4 regions of the Labrenzia sp. THAF187b genome follow, and region 2 is predicted to be linked to each of the others. Evidence: riboswitches for the same ligand, from Rfam matches in the RefSeq annotation. Region 2 holds a riboswitch; each other region holds the start of a gene.
What was found. Region 2 has a riboswitch for cobalamin ahead of cobU (bifunctional adenosylcobinamide kinase/adenosylcobinamide-phosphate guanylyltransferase). Riboswitches for the same ligand answer to the same signal wherever they lie in the genome.
Positions count from the first base shown of each region.

Region 1: linked by a shared signal. The riboswitch ahead of FIV03_RS16710 (energy-coupling factor ABC transporter permease) and the one ahead of cobU (bifunctional adenosylcobinamide kinase/adenosylcobinamide-phosphate guanylyltransferase) in region 2 are both predicted to bind cobalamin.
Region 3: linked by a shared signal. The riboswitch ahead of FIV03_RS28965 (ABC transporter substrate-binding protein) and the one ahead of cobU (bifunctional adenosylcobinamide kinase/adenosylcobinamide-phosphate guanylyltransferase) in region 2 are both predicted to bind cobalamin.
Region 4: linked by a shared signal. The riboswitch ahead of FIV03_RS17580 (hypothetical protein) and the one ahead of cobU (bifunctional adenosylcobinamide kinase/adenosylcobinamide-phosphate guanylyltransferase) in region 2 are both predicted to bind cobalamin.

Region 1 covers NZ_CP045344.1:3,642,605-3,644,796, forward strand. The annotation lists gene FIV03_RS16705 (hypothetical protein) at 43-276, opposite strand; cobalamin riboswitch at 601-812, shown strand; gene FIV03_RS16710 (energy-coupling factor ABC transporter permease) at 866-1,546, shown strand; gene FIV03_RS16715 (YHS domain-containing (seleno)protein) at 1,640-2,125, opposite strand.
Region 2 covers NZ_CP045344.1:4,604,527-4,606,718, forward strand. The annotation lists gene cobW (cobalamin biosynthesis protein CobW) at 1-336, opposite strand, end outside; gene cobU (bifunctional adenosylcobinamide kinase/adenosylcobinamide-phosphate guanylyltransferase) at 333-884, opposite strand; cobalamin riboswitch at 917-1,135, opposite strand; tRNA gene FIV03_RS21220 (tRNA-Asn) at 1,470-1,545, shown strand; gene FIV03_RS21225 (cupin-like domain-containing protein) at 1,911-2,192, shown strand, end outside.
Region 3 covers NZ_CP045345.1:240,195-242,386, reverse strand. The annotation lists gene FIV03_RS28970 (DUF1801 domain-containing protein) at 1-245, shown strand, start outside; cobalamin riboswitch at 603-814, shown strand; gene FIV03_RS28965 (ABC transporter substrate-binding protein) at 1,308-2,192, shown strand, end outside.
Region 4 covers NZ_CP045344.1:3,826,283-3,828,474, forward strand. The annotation lists gene FIV03_RS17575 (S9 family peptidase) at 1-902, opposite strand, end outside; cobalamin riboswitch at 1,046-1,259, shown strand; gene FIV03_RS17580 (hypothetical protein) at 1,366-1,644, shown strand; gene FIV03_RS17585 (DUF1636 family protein) at 1,634-2,038, shown strand; gene FIV03_RS17590 (ABC transporter ATP-binding protein) at 2,035-2,192, shown strand, end outside.

The sequences.
Region 1 (2,192 bases), 960 kb from region 2:
ACTTTCACAGGTCACCGCCCGCGGCAAGTCTTTGGTTGTGGTCTACTTCTTTTCAACCGAACGGCTGATCTCGGTGATCACGCCGAATGCGACGGCGGCCATGATCTTCAATAGTCCGCTGTCGAGCGCCTGTTCGCGTGTCAGATTGCCAAGGAAAAAACCCGGTCTTGGTTCAGTGACTGCACCCAGAGTAACGCCGGCCAGAAGTGCCAGCTGAATGCAGCCAAGGAAAAAGACGACACCAGCGATAAGCGTTCCCAATTTGGTAAAGGGCATTGCAAACTCTCATGATGTGCTTTGTATGCGAGTGAGGTTATCTTTCGTTAGGGTTTCTGCAAGTAAAAATCACAATTACCCTAAATACAGAAAAGTTTAATAAACAAAGGTTTTGATTTTTATCTTTGATTGGATGCTTCAAAGGTCAGATTTTTCAGGTGGCTGACGCAATTTCCTGAAGAAGTGTTTCGAGATCTGAAGCTTGTCGATGGTGCTGATCCGGCTGATTTCGGTGGCGGCCTTCAGGCGGCAAAATTTCGGTGCAATGTCGCATTCAGACCGAATATGGCGAAAATTCGCTTGCAGAATATCGCCAATCCTTGCAAATCTAGACGATGCGATGGTTTCGCCCGAACAAGCGTAAGGGCGGATGAAATGGGAACACGGTGAGGCGTACCCAACAGGGACCAATACCGTGGCTGCCCCCGCAACTGTATGCGACGAGCAAAGCCCTACAAGCCACTGGAGCGATCCGGGAAGGCGGGCGGCGCAGAGACTCGCGAGCCAGGAAACCTGCCATCCAGCGGTCCCATCGGGGCCGGTTCACACCATCTGCTCGCGCACGGAGGGTGCGCAAAGGAGAAATGACATGCATATCGAACCGGGCATCGTCGACGGTGCCAAAATCGTACTCAGCTACGGTACCGCGGCTGCTTCCTTCGGCCTTCTGGGCAAAATGGCTCTCGACACGATCCGCAAAAGCGGCGTTCTCAGCCTTGCCGTTCGCTCCGTCATCACGACGGTTGCCGTATTCTGCTTCTTTGAAATCCTGCCGCATTACCCGGTCGGTGTTTCCGAAGTGCACTTCATCCTGGGCTCCACGCTGTTCCTGATGTTCGGCGCTGGTCCGGCAGCAATCGGCCTTGCTGCAGGCCTTCTGCTTCAGGGGGCGCTGGTTGCTCCTTTCGACCTGCCGCAGTACGGCATCAACGTCACCACGCTGCTTGTGCCGCTGTGGGGTGTCAGCCTGCTGGCAAACCGCATCATTCCGGAAAAGACCGCCTATGTTGACGTTTCCTACGTTCAGGCACTGGCTCTTTCCACCACGTTCCAGGCCGGTATCGTTGGCTGGGTCGCGTTCTGGGCATTCTACGGCCAGGGCTTCGGCGCCGAGAACATGGTTTCCGTCGGTTCCTTCGGCTTTGCCTACATGCTGGTGATCCTGGGCGAGCCGCTGGCTGACCTGGCTGTTCTGGCCGCTGCCAAGACCCTGGCACCGCTGACGAAGAACCTTGCTTTCGAAAACAGGCTGCACAACGCGGCAGCTTAAGTCTTCGGCTTTTTGCTGAATTCAAGTCACGAAGGGCGGCCCCGGGGCCGCCCTTTTTGTTTGTCGTTCCGACGACGCCTTGACAACGAACAATCAGAGCTTCGTTGCCTCGGTGGAGCGGATCTTCTTCCAGTTGGCTTCCGCCTTGGCGATGGTACCGGACTGGTCTTTCTGGAACTCGCGGAAGATGGCCTCGTTCAGGAACAGATAAAGCTTGCCGTCGACAACGGCCGCGAACTGCGGATCGCCGTCGAACTTCTTGCCGACTGAAACACCGAAGGTGCAGAAGCCGCCGTTTTGCGGCAGGTACTGATCCGGATGCGCGGTAAAGGCATCCATGGCTTCCTGCGATGCGAAGTAGTAGGCAACACCGTCGTGGACGGCCGTATATTGTGCGGTTCCGTCAATCCGGTTGCCCAGGCTGACAAAGGCCACGGGGTCGACACCATGAAGACCGAGCGGGCTGCCGGCGGCGGTCAGGCCGCTGGAGGTGTTGTATTCGTCCGCGGCCATTGCCGGGGCCGACAGAGCGGCAAGAGACAGCAGCGTTGCGGCAATGGCGGATTTCATCAAGGACATGTTCTACTCCTGAAAGAGTGTGAAGGTTGAAGGCCGGATTTGCTCCGGTGTCTCTACCTTGCGTCCG
Region 2 (2,192 bases):
AGCCAGACCAGAGGTTTCTATAACGATATGCTCCGGCGGATTGTCCCGCGCGAGCAGCATTTCCATGGTTGGCAGGAAATCGTCGGCAACGGTGCAACATATGCAGCCATTGGTAAGCTCAACCACCTCTTCCGCGGCGCAATCGGGATCAGCGCATCCATTCACAAGGGACCCGTCGAAGCCCATGTCCCCAAACTCATTGACGATAAGGGCAATGCGTTTGCCATTGGCATTGGTAAGCAAATTGCGGATCAGCGTGGTCTTGCCTGCTCCGAGAAACCCAGTGACGATCGTTGCCGGAATTTTTGCGCCCGGCTGCAAGGATGAAGTGGTCATAATTTGATATCCGGTTGTGAGGTGGGTTTCAAAAGTATCGGCAGGCCCGCAGCAACGAAGACAACCTGTTGGCACCTATGCGCCATATCCTGGTTCAGTCGTCCCTGCACATCGCGGAACGACCTCGACAGACGGTTCTCCGGCACGATCCCCATACCAACTTCGTTGGAAACGAAGACGCACGGCCCCTGAAGACCCTTCAGAACCGCGCAAAGCCGCGCCGTTTCGGCGGGGATGTCCTTGCCTGCAAACAGCAGGTTCGACAGCCACAGGGTCAGGCAGTCAACAAGGACCACCCGGTCTTGCCTGCATTCGTTTTCAAGCACGTCCGCAAGTTCGAGCTGTTCTTCCACGGTGCGCCAGGACGGTCCGCGTTGATCTTTATGAGCGGCGATCCGGCTGGTCATTTCATCGTCGTGGGCAGCACCAGTCGCGATATAGATTTTTTGCAGACCGGTTTCATGGACAAGCTTCTCCGCGAACCGGCTTTTTCCGGAGCGGGCACCGCCGAGGACCAGCGTTGTCCTCTCGCCGTTTGAATGCGTCATTCCTTCTCCCAGCCGTCCGCCCGACAGCGCCATAGGGTTGACAATGTGACGGCCGGTCTCCTGGCTTGCGGCTCAGCGCGGTCTGTACCCCTTCCCGGCCCCATCAGGACGCCAGTGGTTTTCGTACAGCCACTCACCGCTCACAGTTGCGGGGGCAGCTCCGGATCTGGACTTGAAAAAGACCGCACCGGATTCCCGTTTCATCCGGATCAGGCAAGGCCTTTTCCGGAACCGTCAGTTTCTTCCTAAACGTATCTTGAGGCCGACACAAGCAGCAGAAAGTCGCTGACGACTAACCTTGAAAATCGGCCAGGCAGTCAACACGGACGCCTTCTTGCGCCAAAGTCAGAAAAAGGCACAACGGATTTAGTCTGCCCGGGGTGTTCCAATCGTAGCGAAACGTAGGGTTTTCCAAGCGCGACAGAACGCCTAGCCATCTGAAATATATCGAGTTTTCCACACCGAGATCAAAAAAATGACGGCTTGATGAAAAAAACGCCCTCGGGGGCTTGGCAAACGGATCAAGCCTTTGATATACGCATCTCCATCGACGGGGCGGCAACGCGCTGGCCCCGAGCGTGGTGATCCCCAGTAGCTCAGTTGGTAGAGCAAGCGACTGTTAATCGCTGGGTCGCTGGTTCGAGTCCGGCCTGGGGAGCCATCACCACCTATTCCTAATCCTCCCGAATGCTGCATTTCTGAAGACCGGAACGCTGTTCAGTAACCGGGTTGATCTTATTAACGCGTGATCTTGCAGCAATCTGCACCGCCTCAAAAATCGACAGTCATTTGATGCGAACTCGTCTTTCGCGGCAGTAACGTTCGGTACCATCTTCCTAAACAACATTTCCTGGCTACGTTTAAAACGAAGATCGCTCCTCCAGTGGCTCTGCGTTGTTGAATCGCGCTTCTTGATAAAGCTCAAGGTTGCTCCTATCGTAATTTCTCCTAGGGGAGCATCATGAAGAATCGCAGCTAAGTCCAGCGCCCCTGAACCCGCAAATCTTCAAATGCGTGGTACCTTTTATGAGCGGCGACAACACGCACACCATTGCCACCGTAACCGCAGCACCAGGTTATGCCGAATTTCTTGAAGCCTACTGCGACAAGGAACAGCCCCTGCTGATCAAGGGATTGGCGAAAAACTGGCCCGCGCGGGAAAGGTGGCAATCCGGCCGATTACGAGCAGAACTCCATACGCTGCCAAAGGTCCGCGACAGAGGTGTCTTTTTCGTCAGCCGCTCACCAGTACTGGAACAAGATATCGAGATGCCGGAATTCCTGAAGAAAATCCTCGCATCCGACCGG
Region 3 (2,192 bases), on a different replicon from region 2:
GTGGAACGGAGACGTACTATTCAGTGCCTGTCTTCAAAATGAACAGAGACGTCGTGGCGATCAGTCCGACAAAGACTTGCGTCACCTTCTCTTTCACGAGGGGTGCCCATTTTGATGATCCATTCGACATGTTGCGCGGGTCTGGCAAGCATTCCAGAACCGTGCAGGTCAAAACCATGGAAAACTACCCGGAAGAACCGTTCCGGCACTATATTCGTCAAGCAATTGAACTGGACATGAACTGACTCGTGGCAAACGCCCGCAGCTTGTCAGGTAACGGAGCCAGACATTTGTTCGAAGTGCAGCATCTGCCAAATTGGGCTCGAAGCGGACTTGCCGTGGCACCGCATCCCGACCGAGACCTTGCCTGGCAGCTGGTTAACACAAACTGGACCATTGCTGTCATTCAACACTTATTGGTCCAGTGGCTGCTTTGCGTCACCTAAGTCGTCATGGGTTCGAGTGCTGCGCTGAGAGGCACGGCGATATGGCCTGCACTCAATCCGAATTTAGATAAAAGACGCCCCGAGCCCCGCAATAGCAAAACGTGCCTTGTGGGATCCCTGTTTCAAAATTGGCGACTTGACACTAATGACAAGGCCCCCGATTGTATCGGCCATGGTTCCCGAAGGCTGGCCGCCAACGGGATTAAAAGGGAACACGGTGAGGCGTAGCCAGAAGGCACCAAATCCGTGACTGCCCCCGCAACTGTGAGCGGCGAGCGAACCTGAAAACTCCACTGGGTCAAACCGGGAAGGATCAGGCAAGCAGCGACCCGCAAGTCAGGAGACCTGCCATTTCATCTTCAACCTCAACCCGGGCGGGGTGTCCCGGAGGAGCGAGTGACATGGCATTTCAGCGTCTGCTGACACAATTGCACATTCGGTTCGCCAACGCCCCGCGCTTTCGCGGAGGGCGATATGGACCGGACAGACCTCGAATCGTCTCAAACAAAATTTCAGCCATCTGACATCGTCTCGAGCCTGGGCCCGCCCGCTACACGCGCCATGCGCCAGCAATGCCCTAGAAAAGAGCTTGTCACATCAGCTTTCTGTAATGTAATAACATTACTATTTGACGAGCCTGAACACCTCTCGAACAAGAGCGGGCAGCGATGAACAGACAAGATATCAAACGGTTTCGCGCATGCGGCTCTCATCACGCCGCCATTCGTATTTCCGCACGCTCTCTCTGATGCTCCTCTTCCGGCACGTCTGCAGATCCTGCGGTTCCCGCTGAACAGCAATCGCCAGCTTCAAAATCGCCTCTCACATCTATTCCCTCCCGACAAACTTCGGAGCAAATCAATGACACCGGCACCAATCCCAAGCGCGTTTGCGCGTCTTTTAAAAGTAGCAGCCTTGGCGCTGCTGGCAGGAGCGCCCCTGGCGGCCGCGGCGCAGGAGAACATGGCTGCGCCGGAAGACCAGGTGCTACGTCTCGTCACGGTGAATATGCCGCGCTCGCTCGACCCGACCAACATCGATGCCCAGCGGCTTATTGACAACGGCTTCGCCGAGCCGCTTGTTTATGAATCCTTCGATGGCACGACGCTCTTCAAGGGCCTAGCCGTCAGCTGGGAGCTGGTCGAGCCGACCCTGTGGCGGGTCGAGTTGCAACCGGATGCCGTCTTCTGGAGCGGCGCGCCCGCCGATGCAGAGGCCGTTGCCGCCTCGCTGCGCCGGCACCAGGAAAACAATCCTCGCGCCCGTAGTTCCCTGAAGGACGTGGTGTTCACGCCGGTCGGAAAGACGACGCTGGAGATCCGTACCCTGTCGGAAGATCCAGCCTTTCTCTACAAGACGACGACACTCGCCATCGAGAACGTCGCCATCATCGACGAGCTCGGCGATCAATATGCGACGACGGGTGACATGACCGGCTATTTTCGGCCGGTGGAATTCGTCCCGGGCGAGTTGATCGCTGGTGAACCCTTTGAGAACTATCACGGCAAACAGCCCCTGCTCAAACGCATCGAGGCACGTTTCGTAGTCGATCCCCAGACCCGCTACCTCGCAATGAAGTCCGGCGAAGCCGACATGGACGGCAACGTGCAGTTCGAGCAATTGCGTCTTTACAGGCTCAGCAAGGACTTCACGATCGCGGAACTGCCACGCAGCACGTGGAACATCTGGATGAACTACGACAATCCGCTGCTGAAAGACCTGAAAATGCGCCAGGCCATCAGCCTC
Region 4 (2,192 bases), 780 kb from region 2:
GCGCCGCCTGCGTTTGTCAGGATGTAGAGTGTGTCGCCGTGATCGTCGATGGAATACTCGATACCGGTCTCGCGCTCTGCGACAAGCACCGGTTCGGCGGTCGGGTCGGTGGCCGGGATCATCCAGACTTCGGATGTCTCGTGATCATGAATGTCGATGACGATGGTGTCGCCGGACTGGGTCTTGCCGACGCCCATGAAGAAGCCGGCATCCTTTTCCTCGTAGACGAGAACGTCGCTCGCAGGGTCGGAACCGACTTCGTGACGGAAGAGTTTCGAGGGCCGGTGGTTGGCGTCGAGGCGAACGTAGAACACATAGCGGCTGTCTTCCGAGAAGACGCCGCCGCCGCCCGTATCCTCGATGGCGTAGTCAAAATCCTTGGCAGACTGGGCGTCGCGCAGCCTCAGTGAATAATATTCCGAGCCCTTGTCGTCATAAGCCCAGGCGATGAGCTTGTGATCCGTCGACTGGCTAACGCCGCCGATCCGGAAATATGCCGTTCCTTCGGCTTCCTTGTCGCCATGGAGAAGAACCGTTTCCGCGCCGCCGTCACGCGGGGTGCGAAAGAAAACCGGTTGCTGGCCGCCGGTTTCATACTTGAGGCCGTAAGCGAAGGGGCCGTCGGGAGCAGGAACCGAGCTGTCGTCTTCCTTGATGCGGCCGCGCATTTCCGCGAAAAGCTTCTCCTGCAGAGCCTTCGTCGGTGCCATCTGCGCTTCGTGATAGGCATTCTCCGCTTCCAGATAGCTGCGGATGTCGGCATCCAGCACGGACGGGTCTTTCATGACCTCCTGCCAGTTGTCCGCCCTCAGCCAGGCGAAATCGTCCTGGCGGGTAATGCCGTGGGTCTCAAGGGTGAGGGGGCGCGCTGCGGCGCGCGGGGGAAGGGCATCCTGTTTCATGGATCGGAGGTAAGATTTTTGAGCCTTGAAGGCAAGGGTCAATACTGCCGAGGCGGCAGGGTGTTTCCGCCTCCTGGCCATCCTGCCGTGCTTTCAGACAAGAGCGGCGACCTGCAAAAGTCTTTGACATTTTTCAGGCGTTCGCGCACTTAGGAAGAGATGGTTCCCGACTCCGAACTCCGGACCGGGATTAAAAGGGAACACGGTGCGACGAGCCCGAAAGGCTGCAAATCCGTGACTGCCCCCGCAACTGTGAGCGGTGAGCAAACCTGAAAGCGCCACTGGGGAGACCCCGGGAAGGATCAGGCAAGCAATGACCCGCAAGTCAGGAGACCTGCCATTTCACCTTAAACCTTAACCCGGGCGGGGTGCCCCGGAGGAGTGAGTGACATGGCCAATCGGCACCTGCCGGCAAAGTTGCACATTCGGTTCCTGACTGCCCCGCGAAATCGCGGAGGGCGATATGAACCGGAAATTTTCTGCTGAATTCTCAAGACTTGCCAACCTCCTGACCGAGGCTGATCCACTGGCGGCGCGCGCAGTGCGCGCGATGGTTCCTGATGGGCTGCAAAAATCTGTTGTCAGCAAGAATGTTGGTAATGTAATAACATTACATGATGAATGTGCCAAACCTACCCGATCCGGCCGTGCCAAGTGCAACCAGGAAAGCAATGCCTTTGCTTTTCCGCAGCCTCCTGTCGGTTCACTGGCAGAAGCCGTGGAGGCGCGTCATGAGCAATGATCCGCACAAGATATTCGTCTGCACGACCTGTCGTCACAATGGGCAGGCTTGCCATCCCGGATATGGGCTGATCTGCAAGCTGAAGAGCGCAATGGCACAGGCAGTGCCTGTCGTTGGAGACGAGTTCGAAATCAGCGGAACAGCCGACATGGAGAGCTGTTCGAGACCTTGCACGCTGGCATTCAAGGCCACCGACAAGGCGATCTACCTCTTTGGGGACATTGAGGACGATACGGACATCGACGACCTGGTCGACTACGCCAATCGGTATCGCCAGATTGAAAATGGATGCGAGGTGACCGAGGAAAGACACGGCAAGCGCTGGAGCGCATCGCAAGGCCGGCTTCCGGCAGCGATGATCGTTTCGGAAGCTGACGGGACGGCGTTCTCATGACTGGGGTCGATCTGTTTGTTCGCGAGGTCAGCTGGAAGACGGGGCAGGGCAAAACCATTCTGCATCCGCTCAGCTTCGATCTGCCTGCCGGTGAGGTTCTTGGAATTGCCGGCGCCAATGGTGCCGGCAAATCCACCCTGTTGCGGCTGCTCTA